4 regions of the Enterobacter chuandaensis genome follow, and region 2 is predicted to be linked to each of the others. Evidence: predicted binding sites of a transcription regulator. Region 2 holds the regulator's gene; each other region holds the start of a gene.
What was found. The regulator CRP, encoded in region 2, controls carbon source genes, mostly activating them, when cyclic AMP is high. The targets are predictions, from matches to a motif close to ATGTGANNNNNNTCACAT.

Region 1 (4,533 bases), 2.3 Mb from region 2:
TGGCCAGCAGATTGGCACGCCGCCGCGAATCGCATCCCCTTTTTTAAACGAGGTGGCGTCGCTCAGCCACAGCGCTTCCGCTTCGCCTTCCGGTTTCCAGGAGAGCAGGTGCGCGCCGTTCAGCGCCACGGAGGCTTTAACGCGCGGGTGGTCAACCACGATAATATCGGCACCGTCAATCTGACGGCGGGAGAGCACAGGGGTAAGTTGTTCGACTACCGGAAGTGCAAAAATTTTATTAATCATTAAGCAATCCTCTGTCTAAAAAACAATAAAAAAGGCGACCGAAGTCGCCTTTTTGGATCAAGCACTCATCTCAACTTATTTGGAGATGTGAGCGATCAGGTCCAGTACTTTGTTAGAGTAGCCAGTTTCGTTGTCGTACCAGGAAACCAGTTTCACGAAGTTGTCGTTCAGTGCGATACCTGCTTTAGCATCGAACACGGAAGTGCACACTTCGCCGTTGAAATCGGTAGATACAACGTCGTCTTCGGTGTAGCCCAGAACGCCTTTCATTGCGCCTTCGGAAGCAGCTTTGATCGCTTTCTTAATTTCTTCATAAGAAGCAGCTTTTTCCAGACGAACGGTCAGGTCAACAACGGATACGTTAGGAGTTGGAACGCGGAACGCCATACCAGTCAGTTTGCCATTCAGTTCTGGCAGTACTTTACCTACAGCTTTAGCAGCACCGGTAGAGGATGGGATGATGTTCTGAGCCGCGCCACGGCCGCCGCGCCAGTCTTTGTGAGACGGGCCGTCAACGGTTTTCTGAGTAGCGGTGGTCGCGTGAACGGTAGTCATCAGACCTTCGATGATGCCGAAGTTGTCGTTGATAACTTTAGCCAGCGGTGCCAGGCAGTTGGTGGTGCAGGATGCGTTAGAAACGATGTCCTGGCCAGCGTAAGTTTCGAAGTTTGCACCACGAACGAACATTGGGGTGTTGTCTTTGGATGGACCAGTCAGAACAACTTTCTTCGCGCCCGCAGTGATGTGTTTACGTGCAGTTTCGTCGGTCAGGAAGATACCGGTTGCTTCAGCAACAACGTCAACACCGATTTCGTTCCATTTCAGGTTAGCTGGGTCTTTCTCAGCAGTAACGCGGATGGTTTTGCCGTTAACAACCAGGTGGCCGTCTTTCACTTCAACGGTGCCGTCGAAACGACCGTGAGTTGAGTCGTACTTCAGCATGTACGCCATGTATTCAGCGTCCAGGAGATCGTTGATACCAACGATTTCGATGTCAGAACGTTTCTGAGCAGCACGGAAAACAATACGGCCGATACGGCCAAAACCGTTGATACCTACTTTGATAGTCATATATTCCACCAGCTATTTGTTAGTGAATAAAAGGTTGCCTGTAAAATTACAAAAACCTTACGCAGCGTCAAGCGGAATCGTGTCAATCATTGCGACAAATCAATCCTGTGACTAACGTTTGTGCGACTGACTCGCCTCACTTTCCCTTTGAGCTTGCAACCACATGGGGGCTGCGCCCGGAATTTTAAAGTCCTCGCAGGATAAAAATGTGAACATGATCACAATTGCCTGACCGCCTTTTCGCGACACATAAGTTTAGAACAAAAGTGCACGCAAGGGTGTTAATGTTTTGTTAGAATCCGGGTTAAAAGATGTCTGTTTCTACAGCGAGATGTAAGCATATGTCGAACCAACGTAACCCTGACGATTTGAAAAAAAACCTCACAGAAATGCAGTTTTACGTGACGCAGAATCACGGCACGGAGCCGCCATTTACCGGGCGTTTGCTGCACAACAAGCGAGACGGCGTCTATCACTGCCTGGTCTGTGATGCTCCGCTGTTCAATTCCCAAACGAAATACGACTCCGGCTGCGGCTGGCCGAGCTTTTACGAGCCGGTGAGCGACGATGCAATCCGCTATCTAACCGACTCGTCGCACGGTATGGTGCGTACCGAAATTCGCTGTGGCAACTGCGACGCGCACCTGGGGCACGTCTTCCCGGATGGTCCTCAGCCAACGGGCGAGCGTTTCTGCGTGAACTCAGCCTCAATGAGCTTCAGCGATGATGAAAACGGCGACCAGATTAAAGGTTGAAAAAACGATTCAGCAAATTATTCCTTTGAAAAGGAGAGATCGTGAATATCGATGACATGATTAACGGGATGACCCCGGAAGTTTATCAGCGTCTGGTAACCGCCGTTGAGCTGGGAAAATGGCCGGACGGTGTGGCGCTCACACCTGAGCAAAAAGAAAACAGTCTGCAGCTGGTAATGCTGTGGCAAGCGCGCAATAACATCGACGCGCAGCACATGACTATCGACACCAACGGTCAGATGGTGATGAAGAGCAAGCGCGAACTGAAGGAAGATTTTGGCATCACGCCGAAGCCGATTGCGACCTTCAAATAACGCTCTCCGTGCAGGCCGGGTAAGCGCAAGCGCCACCCGGCACATACAACTTAGTGCTTAATCCCGAGCGACTCCGCCAGCTGTTTCGCTAACTGATTATTGTCGTCCGCACCATACTCCCAGAACATCGCCCCGGCGAGACCTTTCTCCTTGATGTAGTCCGCTTTGATCGCAACGGAACGCGGGTTCTCATAGGAAATCGCAAACAGCGCATTGTCATCGGCACCCTTCACCGACAGCCACGGTACCTTCGCCTGGTCATCCCAGTGCTCGGTAAAGCGTTTCTGCGGATCGTTCAGCAGCTTCTTCACGATATCGTTGTACTTCACGTAGGTATCTTTGGTCAGATCATAGCCGAGCGACTTAAACAGGCCGATCTCCTGCGGTCCAAAGTAGGGCTGGGTAACCGGATTTTTTTGCGCGTCTGGCTGGCTCCAGTCAATGCCCGGTTCAACCGCACGTTTTGGTACGCGGCCGTAAAAACCGATCCCGAGGTTCATCTGCTTCGGCTTAAGTCCGGCGGCCAGATAGTTGTTCACCACAAAATCAACGCTGTATTTGTCGGCAGCGGCCACCGTTGGCCAGGCGCTGGAGTCATACAGGTTGGCATTGAAATACTGTGTCCCGTACGCCATGTCGTAGGTCATCAGGTTGATATAGTCGAGCAGCGGGGCGATGGCTTTGACATCCACCCAGCTTTTCGGACTTTCCGCATTCGCGCCCACCGCGATGGTCACCAGCTTTTTCTGCCCGAACGCGTCGCGCATCTCTTTCAGCAGGGCGGTGAAGTTATCCCGGTCGGCGGGCTGGCTTGCAACCAGCCCCCAGGCGCCGTTGACCGGATACTCCCAGTCGAGATCGATCCCGTCCAGACCGTATTTCTCAACAATCTCCTGCGCGGAGCGGATAAACACCGCGCGACTCTCTTTGGTTGCCGCTGCGCCAGAGAAACCACGCGCGCCCCAGCCGCCAACGGAGAGCAGGACTTTCAGGTTCGGGTTTTGTTTACGCAGGGTGGGGATAAGGGCCAGATCGGACGCCACTTTTGGCGACAGCCAGATTTGATGCAGTTTCGCCGGATCTTTCAGCGCGGCGTTGGTTTCGTCTTTCTCGTCGTTATAAACCAGACCAAACGAGTAGTTCAGGTGGGTGATCTGGCGAACGTCGAGTTTATTGATATCGCCACCCGGTCCGGCGGTGACATCGCCACCCCCGTTAAAGTAGCCCACGGACATCAGGGGCGCGGCGGAAGCAAGTGAAGCGCAAAACAAGGGTAATGCTGCCAGCAAGGGCAAACGTTTCATATAAGTTCCTCTTTGACTTAATAAAAATAACCACGCCACAGAAAAGGCGTGGCGAAAAAACAGCCTGTTGAGAATAGCATTGCCGTTTCGCTTAGGATGCGAGGGAGTTCACTTTATGGGAGATCGGAGTGGGTTGTTTTGCCGGGTAAGCGTCAGCGCCACCCGGCTAAAAAGGCTACGCCTGCGTTTCCAGCCAGTCTGCCAGCGTATACAGCGTGGCGCCTTCGGCGGCCATATCCATAAACGCCTGAGCGCTATCCTGCGGGTGAATGTTCACCCCGCGGCAGCCGTCGGTAATGACGCTGACGGTATAACCTAACTGGAGCGCGTCCAGCACGGTAAACTTCACGCAATAATCCGTTGCCAGGCCAAGCACAATCAGCTCCGTGATTTCGTGATGACGTAACCACGCGTCCAGCGCCGTCTTCTGGCGATGCCCGTTATCGAAAAACGCGCTATAGCTGTCGATAGCCGGGTTTTCACCTTTATGGAACACCGCGTCGATGGCCTTCTGATTCAGGATCGGATGCAGCTCCGCACCTTCGGTCTGCTGTACGCAGTGATCCGGCCAGAAGGTTTGCGCCAGCCCGTCGAGTTCTCCCTGAGTGAAAGGCTCGACGTTGTGCTGGCTGGCAAAGCTGCCGTGGTTCGCCGGGTGCCAGTCCTGGCTTGCGACAACCGCTTCATCGCGGGCTTTGCACCAGTCAATCAGGGTATTCGCCACGTCAACGGTGCTGTCACCTTCGGCGACGGCCAGCGCACCGCCCGCGCAGAAATCATTTTGCAAATCGACCAGTAGCAGGGCGCGTTGTTTCATGAGCACTCCTTATTCGTCCGGGGTCA
Region 2 (4,533 bases):
TGAAAACCCAGGGTGAAACCCTGTGGCACACCAGCAACGTGTTCACCAACGAACCGGCGCTGCGTCTGGGTCGTAAGATCATTGATGCCACCTTCGCGGAACGCGTGCTGTTTATGAACTCCGGCACCGAAGCGAACGAAACCGCCTTTAAGCTGGCACGCTACTACGCAACCACGCGCCATAGCCCGTATAAAACCAAAATCATTGCCTTCCATAACGCCTTCCACGGACGCTCCTTCTTTACCGTCTCCGTTGGCGGCCAGCCGAAGTATTCCGACGGCTTCGGCCCGAAACCGGCCGACATCGTCCACGTGCCGTTTAACGATCTGCACGCGGTGAAAGCGGTGATGGACGACCATACCTGCGCGGTAGTGGTGGAGCCAATTCAGGGTGAGGGCGGTGTGACCGCAGCAACCCCGGAATTCCTGAAAGGGCTGCGCGAACTGTGCGACGAGCATCAGGCGCTGCTGGTCTTTGATGAAGTGCAGTGCGGGATGGGGCGTACCGGAGAACTGTTTGCCTATATGCACTACGGCGTGACGCCGGATATTCTGACCAGCGCCAAAGCGCTCGGCGGCGGTTTCCCGGTGAGTGCGGTGCTGACGACGCAGGAGATTGCCTCCGCGTTCCACGTCGGGTCTCACGGCTCCACCTACGGCGGTAACCCGCTGGCGAGCGCCGTGGCAGGTGCCGCGTTCGACATCATCAACACCCCTGAGGTGCTAAACGGCGTCAGCGCAAAGCGTGAGCTGTTTGTGCAGCATCTCCAGCAGATTAACGATAAGTACGACGTCTTCAGCGAGATCCGCGGCATGGGGCTGCTGATTGGCGCGGAGCTGAAGCCGCAGTACAAAGGCCGCGCGCGCGATTTTCTGCACGCAGCCGCCCACGAAGGGGTGATGGTGCTCAATGCCGGGCCGGACGTGATGCGCTTTGCGCCGTCGCTGGTGGTAGAAGACAAAGACATTGAAGACGGGTTAACCCGCTTTGCTGCGGCGGTTGAGAAGATCGTAAAGAGCTAATACTCGGTGCGTTTTAACCGCCGCGTTAACCAAATGCCGTGATGCGGGCGCTGACGCCATGCCACCGACGAAATGGTGTGCATGGTGTTCAGATGTCCCAGAACGCGCTGCAAATGCTGCTCCAGGGTGCTCATCGGCCCGTGGGTCAGCGTCTCCGGTGCTTCCAGAATGTTCGAATCTCCCGACTCACCCGGCGCGTCATACTCCAGACGCTGCTGACACCGCTGCAACGCAATTTCACACGACTGCAAATAGCGCTGCGCCAGATCCGGCGTCAGCATCGTGTGCTCGCGCGCCAGCGTGGTCATGGCGTTAATGTGCTCGACGATAAACTGGCTGTGCGTCACCCACAGCTTCATGTCCGCCAGATAATGCGCGTTAAAGCCCGGCTCCTGCATCGCCTGATTCAGCGAGTTAAACAGGGCGTTATGCGCCTGGTTGACCTTCATACGTTCGTAAGCCAGCGGGGAAGGCTGCGGGTCGTCGCTCAGGATCAGACGAATGGCCTGCTGGTCAGCTTCCAGCGCGTCGTGGGCGTTCTGCCTCAGCAGCCCGCTCTGCCACTGCGGCCACAGCCAGACCATGCCGCCAAAGGCAATCAGGCAGCCAATCAGCGTGTCGATCAGCCGGGCAACGATGAACTGTTCGCCGTTAAGCGTAAGCAGCTGCAGGGTATATACCGCCGTCACCGTAAAGCCCACCATCGCCCAGCCGTAGTTTTTACGGATGATCAGATAGCTCACCAGCGTGATCGCCAGCATGCCCGCCAGGGTATAGCCCTCGGGTACGTGGAAGTGCAGCGTCACGCCCGCAATGATCAGCCCCGCCATCGTGCCGCCTGCCCGGTGCAGAATGCGCACCCGCGTGGCGCCATAGCCGTTCTGGGTAACAAACAGCACGGTCATTAAGATCCAGTACGGTTTCGGCAGGTGCAGGGCCATTCCCATCAGGCTGGCGATGCTGAGCATGATGCTAATCCTTGCGGCGTTGCGCAGGGCGGATGATTTCAGCGACAGGTAGCTTTTGAGGGCGGGCAGCAGCGGCAGACGTTTTTGTTTATCCGCCATCAGGTCGCGGGGATAAAGCGGTCGCTGGGTGCGCAGCACGCGGGCGATGCGGCTGAAGTGCCAGGCGGCGAACTGGCCGACCGGGTTTTCCGGGTGCTGGCGGGCAATTTTCTCCAGCGCGCCGAGTTGTTTGTCCATGGTAAAGCGCGTGGGGTAGCGGTGGTAGAGAATATCATCTGCCAGCACCCGCAGGCGCGCGGAGACGGTCTGCGCGTTCCAGCGGATCACCGCTTCGGCATGGCTGCGCTCAACCAGCTTTTGCACCTCCTGCGGATGATGCAGGCTTACGGAAATATGCTCCTGCAAATCGAGCCCGACCTGGAAGGTGCGCAGCAGCCGTTTGTATTCGTGATTTTTGTTGGCGGCAAGCATGTGCAGCTGCTGATAGCACTGGCTTATCAGGTCTACCACCTTTTGCTGGCGCGCAAGCAGCGGCGGCAGCGATTTTTCCGGGTCAGTGTGCTGGGTAAGCAGGGTATATTTCGCTTCGCAATAATCGGCCAGTTGGCGGTAGAGCAGGCTCAGGGATTCGCGCAGCGGCTGTTCACGCCACAGCCAGAACCAGAACCAGTTAAACAGCCCGTACCACAGCGTGCCGAGGGCGTAGATCAGCAGCGGCTCCCACACGGGCATATTTCCGGCGAGGCTCAGGGTGAAGATGGCCGCAATGAGTGACGCGGGAAGCAGACGGGCGTGCAGCGAGCTGATTTCGGCGGTGACGCCGAGGGTCATGGCCAGCACGGACAGGATCAGCGGCAGCGGAATGTCGCGGGCCAGTAAAAGCTGGACGGCAAGGCTACAGCCAGCAAACAGGCTGCCACCGATAATCAGGCGTTTGAAAAAGCGTTTATGCGGCGTGTCCAGACCGGCAATGTTGCAGCAGGCGGGGACGAGGGAAAACAGCAGACCCTGCTGAAGATGTCCGAGGATCAGGCCCACGGCCACGGGAAGACACAGCACCAGCGTTTGTCGCAGTGCGTAGTTAACTTCCGGGTGATAGATCAGCCTGCGCCACATGGGGAATAGAGACAAAAACGGCGTGACACCTTACGATGACACGCCGTTTGACCGGGATTAACGGGTTCCGTAAACCACGATGGTTTTACCGTGGGCGGAGATCAGGTTTTGATCTTCCAGCATTTTCAGAATACGGCCCACTGTTTCGCGGGAGCAACCGACGATCTGACCAATTTCCTGACGGGTAATTTTAATTTGCATGCCGTCAGGGTGGGTCATCGCGTCTGGCTGTTTCGCCAGGTTCAGAAGGGTCTGCGCGATGCGGCCGGTCACGTCCAGGAAGGCGAGGTTACCCACTTTCTCTGACGTCACCTGCAGACGGCGCGCCATCTGGGAAGAAAGACGCATCAGGATGTCAGGGTTAACCTGAATCAGCTGACGGAATTTCTTGTAGGAAATTTCAGCCACTTCACATGCTGTCTTTGCACGAACCCAGGCGCTACGTTCCTGGCCTTCTTCAAACAGGCCCAGTTCACCGATAAAATCGCCCTGGTTCAGATAAGAAAGGATCATCTCTTTGCCTTCCTCATCTTTGATCAGCACTGCCACCGAGCCTTTGACGATGTAATACAACGTTTCCGCTTTTTCACCCTGGTGAATCAGCGTGCTCTTCGATGGGTACTTATGAATGTGGCAATGAGACAAGAACCATTCGAGAGTCGGGTCTGTTTGCGGTTTGCCAAGCACCATGCGCTGTTATCCTCTGTTATAAGCTGTCACCAGAGTCATCAGATGCATCCGGACTCTGGGGTTGCAATCGAATTCTTACCCATACCCTGGGAAGTCGGCTGTCGTAACGTTTCGCAGCCAGTAAAGTTTGATGTCCTCTGCATACATGTGTAACGTCAATGTATTACTGTAGCATCCTGAGTGTTTTAGCATAGCTTTCGCCGCGTGTCTCCTGGTGTCTCGCTTCAGCATGATGCAGGTCGCCTTCCATTGCGAGAAATGTAACGTGCGCGTAATCTGTCACCAAAAATGCAACGTTGGAGTTAATGAATATGCAAGCGCGCGTGAAGTGGGTTGAAGGTTTAACGTTCCTGGGCGAGTCCGCATCAGGGCACCAGGTTTTGATGGATGGTAACTCCGGCGATAAAGCCCCTAGCCCAATGGAAATGGTGCTGATGGCGGCAGGCGGATGCAGCGCGATTGACGTGGTGTCGATTCTGCAAAAAGGTCGTCATGACGTGACGGATTGCGAGGTTAAACTCACCTCAGAACGTCGCGAAGAGGCGCCACGCCTGTTCACCCATATTAATCTGCACTTTATCGTCACCGGCAAAGAACTGAAAGACGCGGCGGTTTCACGTGCGGTGGATCTTTCTGCGGAGAAATACTGCTCTGTGGCGTTAATGCTGGAGAAAGCGGTAAAAATCACGCATTCGTATGAAGTGATCGAGGCTTAAAAACAAAGCCCGGTGGCGCTG
Region 3 (4,533 bases), 2.0 Mb from region 2:
GTCGCCGACCTGAAAAATCCGCATCAGCCGAAATCCGCACCGGGCGTGGTGGTGGAAGCGCTGGCACGACGCAAAGCGGCGGGGCTGCCTGCGTTCAGCGTGATGTCCTGCGACAACATGCCGGAAAACGGTCACGTCATGCGCAACGTAACCTGCGCTTACGCGCGGGCGGTAGACAGTGAACTGGCGGACTGGATCGACGCGAACGTCACTTTCCCGTCAACCATGGTGGATCGCATTGTACCGGCGGTCACTCCCGATACGCTGGATAAAATCGCGCAGCTGACCGGCGTTCGTGACCCGGCAGCGGTGGCCTGCGAGCCGTTCCGCCAGTGGGTCATTGAAGATAACTTTGTGGCCGGGCGTCCCGAGTGGGAAAAAGCCGGGGCTGAGCTGGTGTCAGACGTCATTCCGTTTGAAGAGATGAAGCTGCGGATGCTCAACGGCAGCCACTCGTTCCTGGCGTATCTTGGCTATCTGGCCGGTTACCCGCATATCAACGACTGTATGGAAGATGAGAACTACCGCATCGCCGCTCGCGCGTTGATGCTTAACGAGCAGGCGCCGACCCTAAAAGTAAAAGGCGTCGATTTAGAACACTACGCCGATCTTTTGATTGCCCGCTACAGCAACCCGGCCCTGCGCCATCGTACCTGGCAAATCGCGATGGACGGCAGCCAGAAGCTTCCACAGCGTATGCTCGATTCCGTGCGCTGGCACCTGGTACATCAGAAGCCTTTCCCGCTGCTTGCGCTGGGCGTGGCAGGGTGGATGCGTTATGTTGGCGGCGTGGACGAGCAGGGTAACGCCATTGACGTGAGCGACCCGCAATTGGCGGCGATCCAGGCGGCGGTGAAGGGGAGCGCGGAAGGGGAAAGTCGGGTTAAGGCGCTGCTCGGCATTGAGGCTATCTTTGGTAAAGAGCTGCCGCAGGAAAACGTCTTTGTCGCGGCGGTGATGAGCGCATACGAGTTGTTACTGCAGAGGGGGGCGAAGGCCGCGGTGGCTGAACGCGTGTCTCACCTGTAATCCCTGATATGCCGCCGTTTGCGGCGGCATAACACGCGCACGTTTAGTGCATACCCAGGCGAATCAGCTCGATCGGTTCGAACTTACCGTCGCATCCTTCCACTTCCACCGTTTTGCCACGACGCACCTGCGCGGCATCAAGCCCTTCGCTGTGGATCGCCTTAATCACACCCGTTTTGCCTGTGCCGCTGATCATGACGCGGCTGCCGGTGGTGATTGCATTGCGGTTACGGTCGTATGTCATCATGGTATTTTCTCCTCTCTAACCGGTCGTTACGGCGCTATTTCAGGTTTTGCCGTTCACGGGGCATATAAATACGCCTGTCTGCATTTCATTTTTTTGTTTTTGATCAAACTCACACTTTTTTCTTTATTCAGCGACGCGCTGACGGTTCACGACAGCAATTTACAAAGCAGACACTTATTTTCCATTGCTGATAGTTTCGCGGTGGGATCGTTGAGGGTTGGTTTATATTGCCGATGCCATTCTGGATACAGGAAATAACCCTTCATCGGAATAAGGAGCCAGGCTTATGTATAAGAAAATTTTGATGCCTGTTGATGTGTTTGAAATGGATTTGAGCGACAAAGCGGTTCGCCACGCGGCAAACCTTGCGAAGGCTGAGGGCGCATCGATTACCCTGGTCAACATTTTGCCTGCCAGCAGTCGGTCTCTGCTGCGCGGATTCAACGCCGATATTAAAAAGTTCGAAGAGTATATGACCGCAGAATCCGGAAAGAAAATGAACGAGTTAAAAAGACTGTTCGATATCGCCCCGGAGAATATTCACTCTCTGGTTCGTTTTGGCAATGTCCGCGATGAAATTATCAAGCTGAGCAGAGAAGGGGAATATGATGCGATCGTCATCGGGTCAAAAAATCCAGGCATTACGACCCATCTGCTGGGGTCAAATGCGGAATCAATTCTGCGTTACGCCACGATTCCGGTGCTAGTCGTTCGTTAATCATCTCGCCGCTCCCGAAAGGGGCGGCGAAAATTACTCTTCGCTAAACCACTCGCTATTTTCCTGGCGAATAAGCTGCACGGATTCGCTAATTTCCTGCAGATGGAGCGTCATGGCTTTTTCCACACCTTCCGGGTCGCGTTTTTCAAGCGCGCTGAAAATATCATGATGCTGGCGGAGCAGCATTTCCGGCGGTGATACATGATCCAGGCTCATGTAGCGCACCCGGTCAATGGTGGCCTTGATGTTTTCAATCGTATCCCAGGCTAACTGACAATCTGCAATCTGCGCCAGCTTCTGGTGGAATTCATCGTCAAGCTGAAAGAAATCGTTGAGCTGCTTACGGTCAATCGCAATGCGCTGCTGGTGAAGGTTCTGCTCCAGCAGGTAACACTGGTTGTCGTTGACGAGCGTTGCGGCACGGCGCGCTACCGCGCATTCAATAGCCTGGCGAACGAAACAGCCATTACGCACCTGAGAAAGGGAAATTTTATTTACATAGCTGCCGCGCTGGGGGCGGATCTGAATCAGGCCATTCTCGGCAAGTTTAATAAACGCCTCGCGCACCGGCTGACGGGAGACATCAAAACGCACGGACACCTCTTTTTCAGAGAGCGGCGTTCCCGGCGGGATCAGGCAATGGACGATATCGCGGCGTAAAATACGATAAATTTGCTGATTAACGGGCTGGGTAGGGTTGAGTTGCGATTCAGCGGCCATGGGTTGTGATTTCTCAGAGAGTTAACCCGAACATACTACCATTCTTTTACCCGGCATCACATACCCGGCCCGCAGGCCGGGAGAGCATCATTTAGCCGCGATGGACGTTAAGCCCGGCGAAACTCTGGCTGACCGGCATCATTTCCACGGTATTGATGTTGACGTGTTTTGGCAGCGTCGCGACCCACCAGACCGTTTCGGTGATGTCCTCTGGCGTCAGGGCATTGGCGTTTTCGTAGGTTTTATCCGCTTTCGCATCGTCGCCTTTGAAGCGTACGTTGGAGAATTCGGTGCCGCCCACCAGGCCCGGCTCGATATCGGTAACGCGAATGGCGGTGCCGTGCAGGTCGGTACGCAGGTTGAGGCTGAACTGGCGCACAAACGCTTTCGTCGCGCCATAGACGTTGCCGCCCGCGTAAGGCCAGCTCCCGGCGGTAGAACCGATGTTGATAATGTGGCCACGGTTGCGCTCGACCATGCCCGGCAGCACCGCGCGGGTCATATAGACCAGCCCTTTGTTGTTGGTGTCGATCATGTTTTCCCAGTCTTCAACGCTGGCTTTGTGAGCGGGCTCCATGCCCAGCGCCAGACCGGCGTTGTTGACCAGCACGTCGATGGCGCGCCACTCTGACGGCAGGTTAGCAATCATCTCTTCAATGGCCGCGCGGTTACGCACGTCCAGCTGCGCGGTCAGGATGCTGTCACCTAAATCGTCCTTCAGCTCCTGGAGGCGCTCCTGACGGCGGCCCGTTGCAATCACCTTATGCCCGTTGGCGACGAAGCGACGCGTGATACTTTCACCAAAACCCGCCGTTGCCCCGGTAACTAAAATAATCATCTCACTGTTCCTCAACGCTTTTTGTGTTGTACTAACATAGCACGGCCGCAGAGGATGCGTTAAGGCCACATTTGTATGACGGCATTGCAGCCAGTGGCGGCCTGGCCTACTCTGGGAAGATACCCGTACTCAGGAGTGAAAGATGTCGGTCACGAATCCCTTTTTTGACATTAGCCTGTTGCCTTACCAGGCTCCGCGTTTTGATGAAATCAACGACAGCCACTATCGCCCGGCCTTCGACGAAGCGCTTCGCCAGAAGCGCGCGGATATTGACGCTATCGTTACTCAGTCCGCTGCACCGGACTTCAACAATACCGTGCTGGCACTGGAAAAAAGCGGCGTTATGCTCTCGCGCGTCAGCAGCGTATTCTTCGCTATGACCTCCGCGCATACTAACGGTTACCTGCAGGAGCTGGAGGAGCAGTTCTCCACTGAACTTGCCGCGCTGGCGAACGATATCTGGCTGAACGACGCGCTCTTTTCCCGCGTGGAGAGCGTCTGGCAGGATCGCACCGCGCTGGACGCCGAATCACGTCGGCTGGTCGAGGAGACGTACCAGCGCTTTATTCTTGCCGGTGCGCGCCTGAACGAGACAGAAAAAGCCGAGCTGAAGGCGCTGAATACCGAGGCTGCAACCTTGACCAGCCAGTTTAATCAGCGCCTGCTGGCTGCCGATAAGGCGGGCGGGCTGGTGGTGGATTATGCGCACCAGCTTGAAGGCCTCAGCGCAGATGAGATCGCTACCGCTGCGCAGGCCGCCGCGGAGCGTGGGCTGAACGATCGCTGGCTGATCCCACTTCTGAATACCACTCAGCAACCCGCGCTTTCAGCGCTGCGCAATCGTCAGACGCGCGAAAATCTGTTTAACGCAGGCTGGACGCGTACCCAGAAAGGGGATGAAAACGACACCCGAGCGCTCATTCTCCGCCTTACGGCGCTGCGCGCGCGGCAGGCCAGCCTGCTGGGCTTTAAGGATTACGC
Region 4 (4,533 bases), 320 kb from region 2:
CCCGCGCAGGCCAGCTAAAAGAGCGCAAGATGGGCATCAAAGCCGAGGACTTTAATCTGAAGAAAGGGCTGCTGCTGGCAGTGATGTGCGGCATCTTCTCGGCGGGCATGTCGTTCGCGATGAACGCTGCAAAACCCATGCACGACGCCGCTGCGGCGCTGGGCGTCGACCCGCTGTATGTTGCCCTGCCAAGCTACGTGGTGATCATGGGCGGCGGCGCGCTGGTTAACCTCGGCTTCTGCTTCATTCGTCTGGCAAAAGTGAAAGATTTGTCGGTAAAAGCCGATTTCTCACTGGCAAAATCCTTGATCATCACCAATGTGCTGTTGTCGATGCTAGGTGGCCTGATGTGGTATCTGCAATTCTTTTTCTACGCCTGGGGCCACGCCAGCATTCCGCCGCAGTATGACTATATGAGCTGGATGCTGCACATGAGCTTCTACGTGCTGTGCGGCGGGCTGGTTGGGTTGGTGCTGAAGGAGTGGAACAATGCCGGGCGCCGTCCGGTTGGCGTATTGAGCCTGGGCTGCGTGGTGATTATCATTGCGGCCAATATCGTCGGCCTCGGCATGGCGAACTGATTACGCTGCTTTTCGACTGCGATGACGCCACTGAACCGGCGTCATCGCCACCTCGCGGTTAAACACCACCGAAAAGTAGTTACTGTCCTCAAAGCCGCAGCGCATCGCCACTTCACTTACCATCAGCTCCGTGTGCTGTAACAGATACTGGGCGTGGCAGATGCGCAGCTGGCGCAGATACTGGTTTACCGTCATCCCCGTTTGAGTGCGGAACTGCTGGCGCAGCGCGCGCTCGCTGCACTGCTCCTGCTCGCAGAATTTCTCCAGCACAAAGCTTTTATTCAGGCTGCCCGCAAGCCGGGCGATCAGCTTATCCAGCAGCGCTTCCTGCGTGGTGGCGGAGGGATTATCCGTGGCGTAACGATGACGTTTGAGGGTCATAACCAGCTGGGCGAAAAGCAGCTCCGACATCTGGTTTGCCACCGGATCGCTCTTCTGGCTCTCCTGCTCCAGCTGGGAAATGGTCTGGCGCACCTGAGCCATACCACTGCTGCTTAAACGCCAGTGCGGTTCGCCTCTGGTACCAGGAAAGCCCGAGATGTTGCCCGCCCAGTCGACATTCAGCTTGAGCCTGTCAGGGCAGTAGATGACGTTCTGCAACACCAGATCGTTAACCGAGGCGTAGGAGTGCTTGTCTTCAGCACGAATGTAAAACAGGTCTCCACGCGTGATGCGGTAGGGCCGGTCGTTGAGGATGTGTAAGCCATTGCCGCGCCACACCAGCACCAGCTCGCAGAACTCGTGGGTATGCTCGGCAAAGACATTTTGCGGGTAACGGTCGGCCACCGCGACGGCCTGACTCGCGGAGGAAAAAAAATCATCTTTGCGAAGAATTAACTGAGCGGCCACACCACAACCTCTACGGCGGATAACCGGACATTATTAGCTTTTTTGCGGCCTGAAAACGGTGATTGCCCTCGCGTTACTGAAGCAACGCGTCCTTGCCCTGACGGATATCGCGCGGCGACCAGCTAAACTCCCGGCGAAACAGCGTCGAAAAGTGGTTACTGTCGCCGAAACCGCAGCGATAGGCGATATCCGTAACGCTTTCGTCGGTATGCCGTAAAAGGTGTCGCGCTTTGATCAGACGCAGACGATTGAGGTAACGTTGCGGCGTGAGCCCGGTATGCTGCTTGAGCTGACGATGCAGCGTGCGCAGCGAGAGCGAAAAGTCGTCCGCCAGCGTTTCCCAGCAGACATCTTCAGCGAAATGATCTTCCAGCCAGGCCATCAGCTGATTCAGACGCGCGTCGTTATTTTTCAGCCCTTCCACCAGGCTGCTGCGGCGCAGCAGTACCAGCAGCTGCATAAACAGCAGCTCGCGGGTGGCAATAGCGTGCGTCTCCTGCCCGTCCTCGCTCTGCTCCATCTGGCTCACCAGCTGACGCACCTGCTGCAACGTGGATTGATTCACCCGCCAGTGCGACGGGTAGTGGCCGTCCTTCTCCTGCGGCAACAGCTGATTCAGCCCGGAGAGAAACTGGAACGCATCCGGGGAACGATAGAGCACATTGGTCAGACACAGGTTGTCGGTATGTTCATACAGGTGCCTGTCGTGATCGCGCACGAAGCACACCGTACCGCCGCTGATGGTATACGGCTGACCGTTAAACACGTGGATGCCCGTTCCGTGCTCAACAATCACAATTTCATGAAAATCATGATGATGCTCCGGGAACGCAGCCTGAGGAAGCCGTGGCTCAATCGCGACCGGAGAAGCTCCCGAAGGAAAAAAATCGACGCTGTGCAGTACGGTCATAACGGCCCCCACCAATGAGAAAAGTTCTCAAAATAGTAATTAAGGCCTTCCACGCTCACCTTAAATTTTTGACAGCAAACCGCGCAAAATCTGTCGGTTTTTCAAGAAACAGGCGGAAAGATCGGGAAATGCGGTCAGCGTCACACTGCCTGCAAACCCTGCCATTACTGGAAACTGTGAACTCCCTCACGTTCACCTTTGCTTTCTTGCCAGCGCGAGATTTGGGCTGTCAGTGGCGAGAAGGTGGCTATTTCTTCCCTTTCTTACACTCCTCGCTAATGACTTAAGAAAGGACCCGACCATGACTTTTCGCCATTGTGTGGCTGTCGATTTAGGCGCATCCAGCGGCCGTGTAATGCTCGCCACCTGGGATTGTGACCAGCACACCCTTACGCTTCGCGAAATGCACCGTTTCGCCAATTGTCTGCAAAAACAGGACGGTTTTGTGACCTGGGATATCGATGCGCTGGAGGCGGAGATCCGCACCGGACTTCACAACGTCTGCGAAGACGGTATCCGCATCGACAGTATCGGCATTGATACCTGGGGCGTGGATTACGTGCTGCTGGACAGTCACGGCGAACGCGTAGGCCTGCCCGTCTCCTACCGCGACAGCCGCACCGATGGGCTGATGGCGCACGCCATCGCGCAGCTTGGCAAAGAGAATATCTATGGTCGCAGCGGCATTCAGTTTCTGCCGTTTAACACGCTGTACCAGCTGCGCGCGCTGGTGGAGCAACAGCCAGAACTGATTGAAAAGGTGGCGCATGCGCTACTGATCCCGGACTACTTAGGCTATCGTCTGACCGGCAACATGAACTGGGAATACACCAACGCCACCACCACGCAGCTGGTCAATATCAACACCGATAACTGGGATGAACACCTGCTGGCATGGACGGGCGCCTCGCCGTCCTGGTTCGGCGCGCCAACCCATCCGGGCAATGTCATCGGCCAGTGGGTTTGCCCGCAGGGGAATGAAATTCCCGTTGTCGCCGTCGCCAGTCACGACACCGCAAGCGCGGTCATTGCCTCGCCGCTCGCCAGCAAAGACGCGGCCTATCTCTCCTCCGGCACCTGGTCGCTGATGGGTTTTGAGAGCAAAACGCCTTACACCAGCGACGCCGCGCTGGCCGCCAATATCACCAACGAAGGCGGTGCCGAAGGACGCTACCGCGTGCTGAAGAACATCATGGGCCTGTGGCTGCTCCAGCGGGTGCTGAAAGAGCAGAACGTCACCGACCTGCCCGCACTTATTGCGGAAACCGAAAAGCTGAAGGCCTGCACCTTCCTGATTAACCCGAACGACGACCGCTTTATTAACCCGGTGCACATGAGCGCTGAGATCCAGGCCGCCTGTTTTGACGCGGGGCAGCCGGTACCTTCCCGCCCCGCCGAGCTGGCGCGCTGTATTTTTGACAGCCTCGCCCTTCTCTATGCCGACATCCTGAGCGAGCTGGCGAGCCTTCGCGGTAAACCGTTCACCCAGCTGCACATCGTGGGCGGCGGCTGCCAGAACCAGCTGCTGAACCAGCTCTGCGCCGATGCCTGCGGCATTACCGTGGTGGCAGGCCCCGTAGAGGCTTCCACGCTCGGCAACATCGGCATTCAGCTGATGACGCTGGATGAACTATCAAACGTTGACGATTTCCGTTCGGTGGTGACGGCGAATAACAGCCTGACCACCTTCACCCCCAATCCCTGCCATGACATTGCCCGCTACCGGGCGCAGTTTCAGCAAAAACGACTGACTAAGGAGCTTTGCGCATGACCACTCAACTTGAACAAGCCTGGGACCTGGCTAAACAGCGTTTCGCCGCCGTCGGCGTGGATGTCGAAGAGGCGCTGCGCCAGCTCGACCGTCTGCCCGTCTCCATGCACTGCTGGCAGGGTGATGACGTCGCCGGTTTCGAGAATCCGGGCGGTTCCCTGACGGGTGGCATTCAGGCAACGGGTAACTACCCGGGCAAAGCGCGCAACGCCACCGAACTGCGTGCGGATCTGGAACTGGCGCTGAGCCTGATCCCGGGGCCAAAACGCCTGAACCTGCACGCGATCTATCTGGAGTCCGACGAGCCGGTGGCGCGTAACGCAATCAAACCGGAGCACTTTAAAAACTGGGTGGAGTGGGCGAAAGCCAACAGGCTGGGTCTGGATTTTAACCCGTCCTGCTTCTCGCACCCGCTGAGCGCC

Region 1: msrB (peptide-methionine (R)-S-oxide reductase MsrB) is a predicted target of CRP. The motif match lies at 1,524-1,541, and genes of this name have one in related genera.
Region 3: ydfZ (putative selenium delivery protein YdfZ) is a predicted target of CRP. The motif match lies at 1,374-1,391, and genes of this name have one in related genera.
Region 4: rhaS (HTH-type transcriptional activator RhaS) is a predicted target of CRP. The motif match lies at 2,469-2,486, and genes of this name have one in related genera.

The regions. Positions count from the first base shown of each region.
Region 1 is NZ_CP097173.1:1,957,073-1,961,605, forward strand. Features, by position in the region: gene MX657_RS09540 (D-hexose-6-phosphate mutarotase) at 1-246, opposite strand, end outside; gene gapA (glyceraldehyde-3-phosphate dehydrogenase) at 322-1,317, opposite strand; gene msrB (peptide-methionine (R)-S-oxide reductase MsrB) at 1,659-2,072, shown strand; gene MX657_RS09555 (YeaC family protein) at 2,114-2,386, shown strand; gene MX657_RS09560 (glycoside hydrolase family 18 protein) at 2,437-3,690, opposite strand; gene pncA (bifunctional nicotinamidase/pyrazinamidase) at 3,866-4,507, opposite strand; gene ansA (asparaginase) at 4,517-4,533, opposite strand, start outside.
Region 2 is NZ_CP097173.1:4,239,672-4,244,204, reverse strand. Features, by position in the region: gene argD (bifunctional acetylornithine/succinyldiaminopimelate transaminase) at 1-1,022, shown strand, start outside; gene MX657_RS20510 (YccS/YhfK family putative transporter) at 1,019-3,106, opposite strand; gene crp (cAMP-activated global transcriptional regulator CRP) at 3,164-3,796, opposite strand; gene MX657_RS20500 (OsmC family protein) at 4,108-4,512, shown strand.
Region 3 is NZ_CP097173.1:2,216,158-2,220,690, forward strand. Features, by position in the region: gene MX657_RS10825 (mannitol dehydrogenase family protein) at 1-1,029, shown strand, start outside; gene ydfZ (putative selenium delivery protein YdfZ) at 1,073-1,276, opposite strand; gene MX657_RS10835 (universal stress protein) at 1,563-1,994, shown strand; gene MX657_RS10840 (GntR family transcriptional regulator) at 2,028-2,714, opposite strand; gene ydfG (bifunctional NADP-dependent 3-hydroxy acid dehydrogenase/3-hydroxypropionate dehydrogenase YdfG) at 2,806-3,552, opposite strand; gene dcp (peptidyl-dipeptidase Dcp) at 3,695-4,533, shown strand, end outside.
Region 4 is NZ_CP097173.1:4,561,119-4,565,651, forward strand. Features, by position in the region: gene rhaT (L-rhamnose/proton symporter RhaT) at 1-581, shown strand, start outside; gene rhaR (HTH-type transcriptional activator RhaR) at 582-1,430, opposite strand; gene rhaS (HTH-type transcriptional activator RhaS) at 1,504-2,340, opposite strand; gene rhaB (rhamnulokinase) at 2,642-4,111, shown strand; gene rhaA (L-rhamnose isomerase) at 4,108-4,533, shown strand, end outside.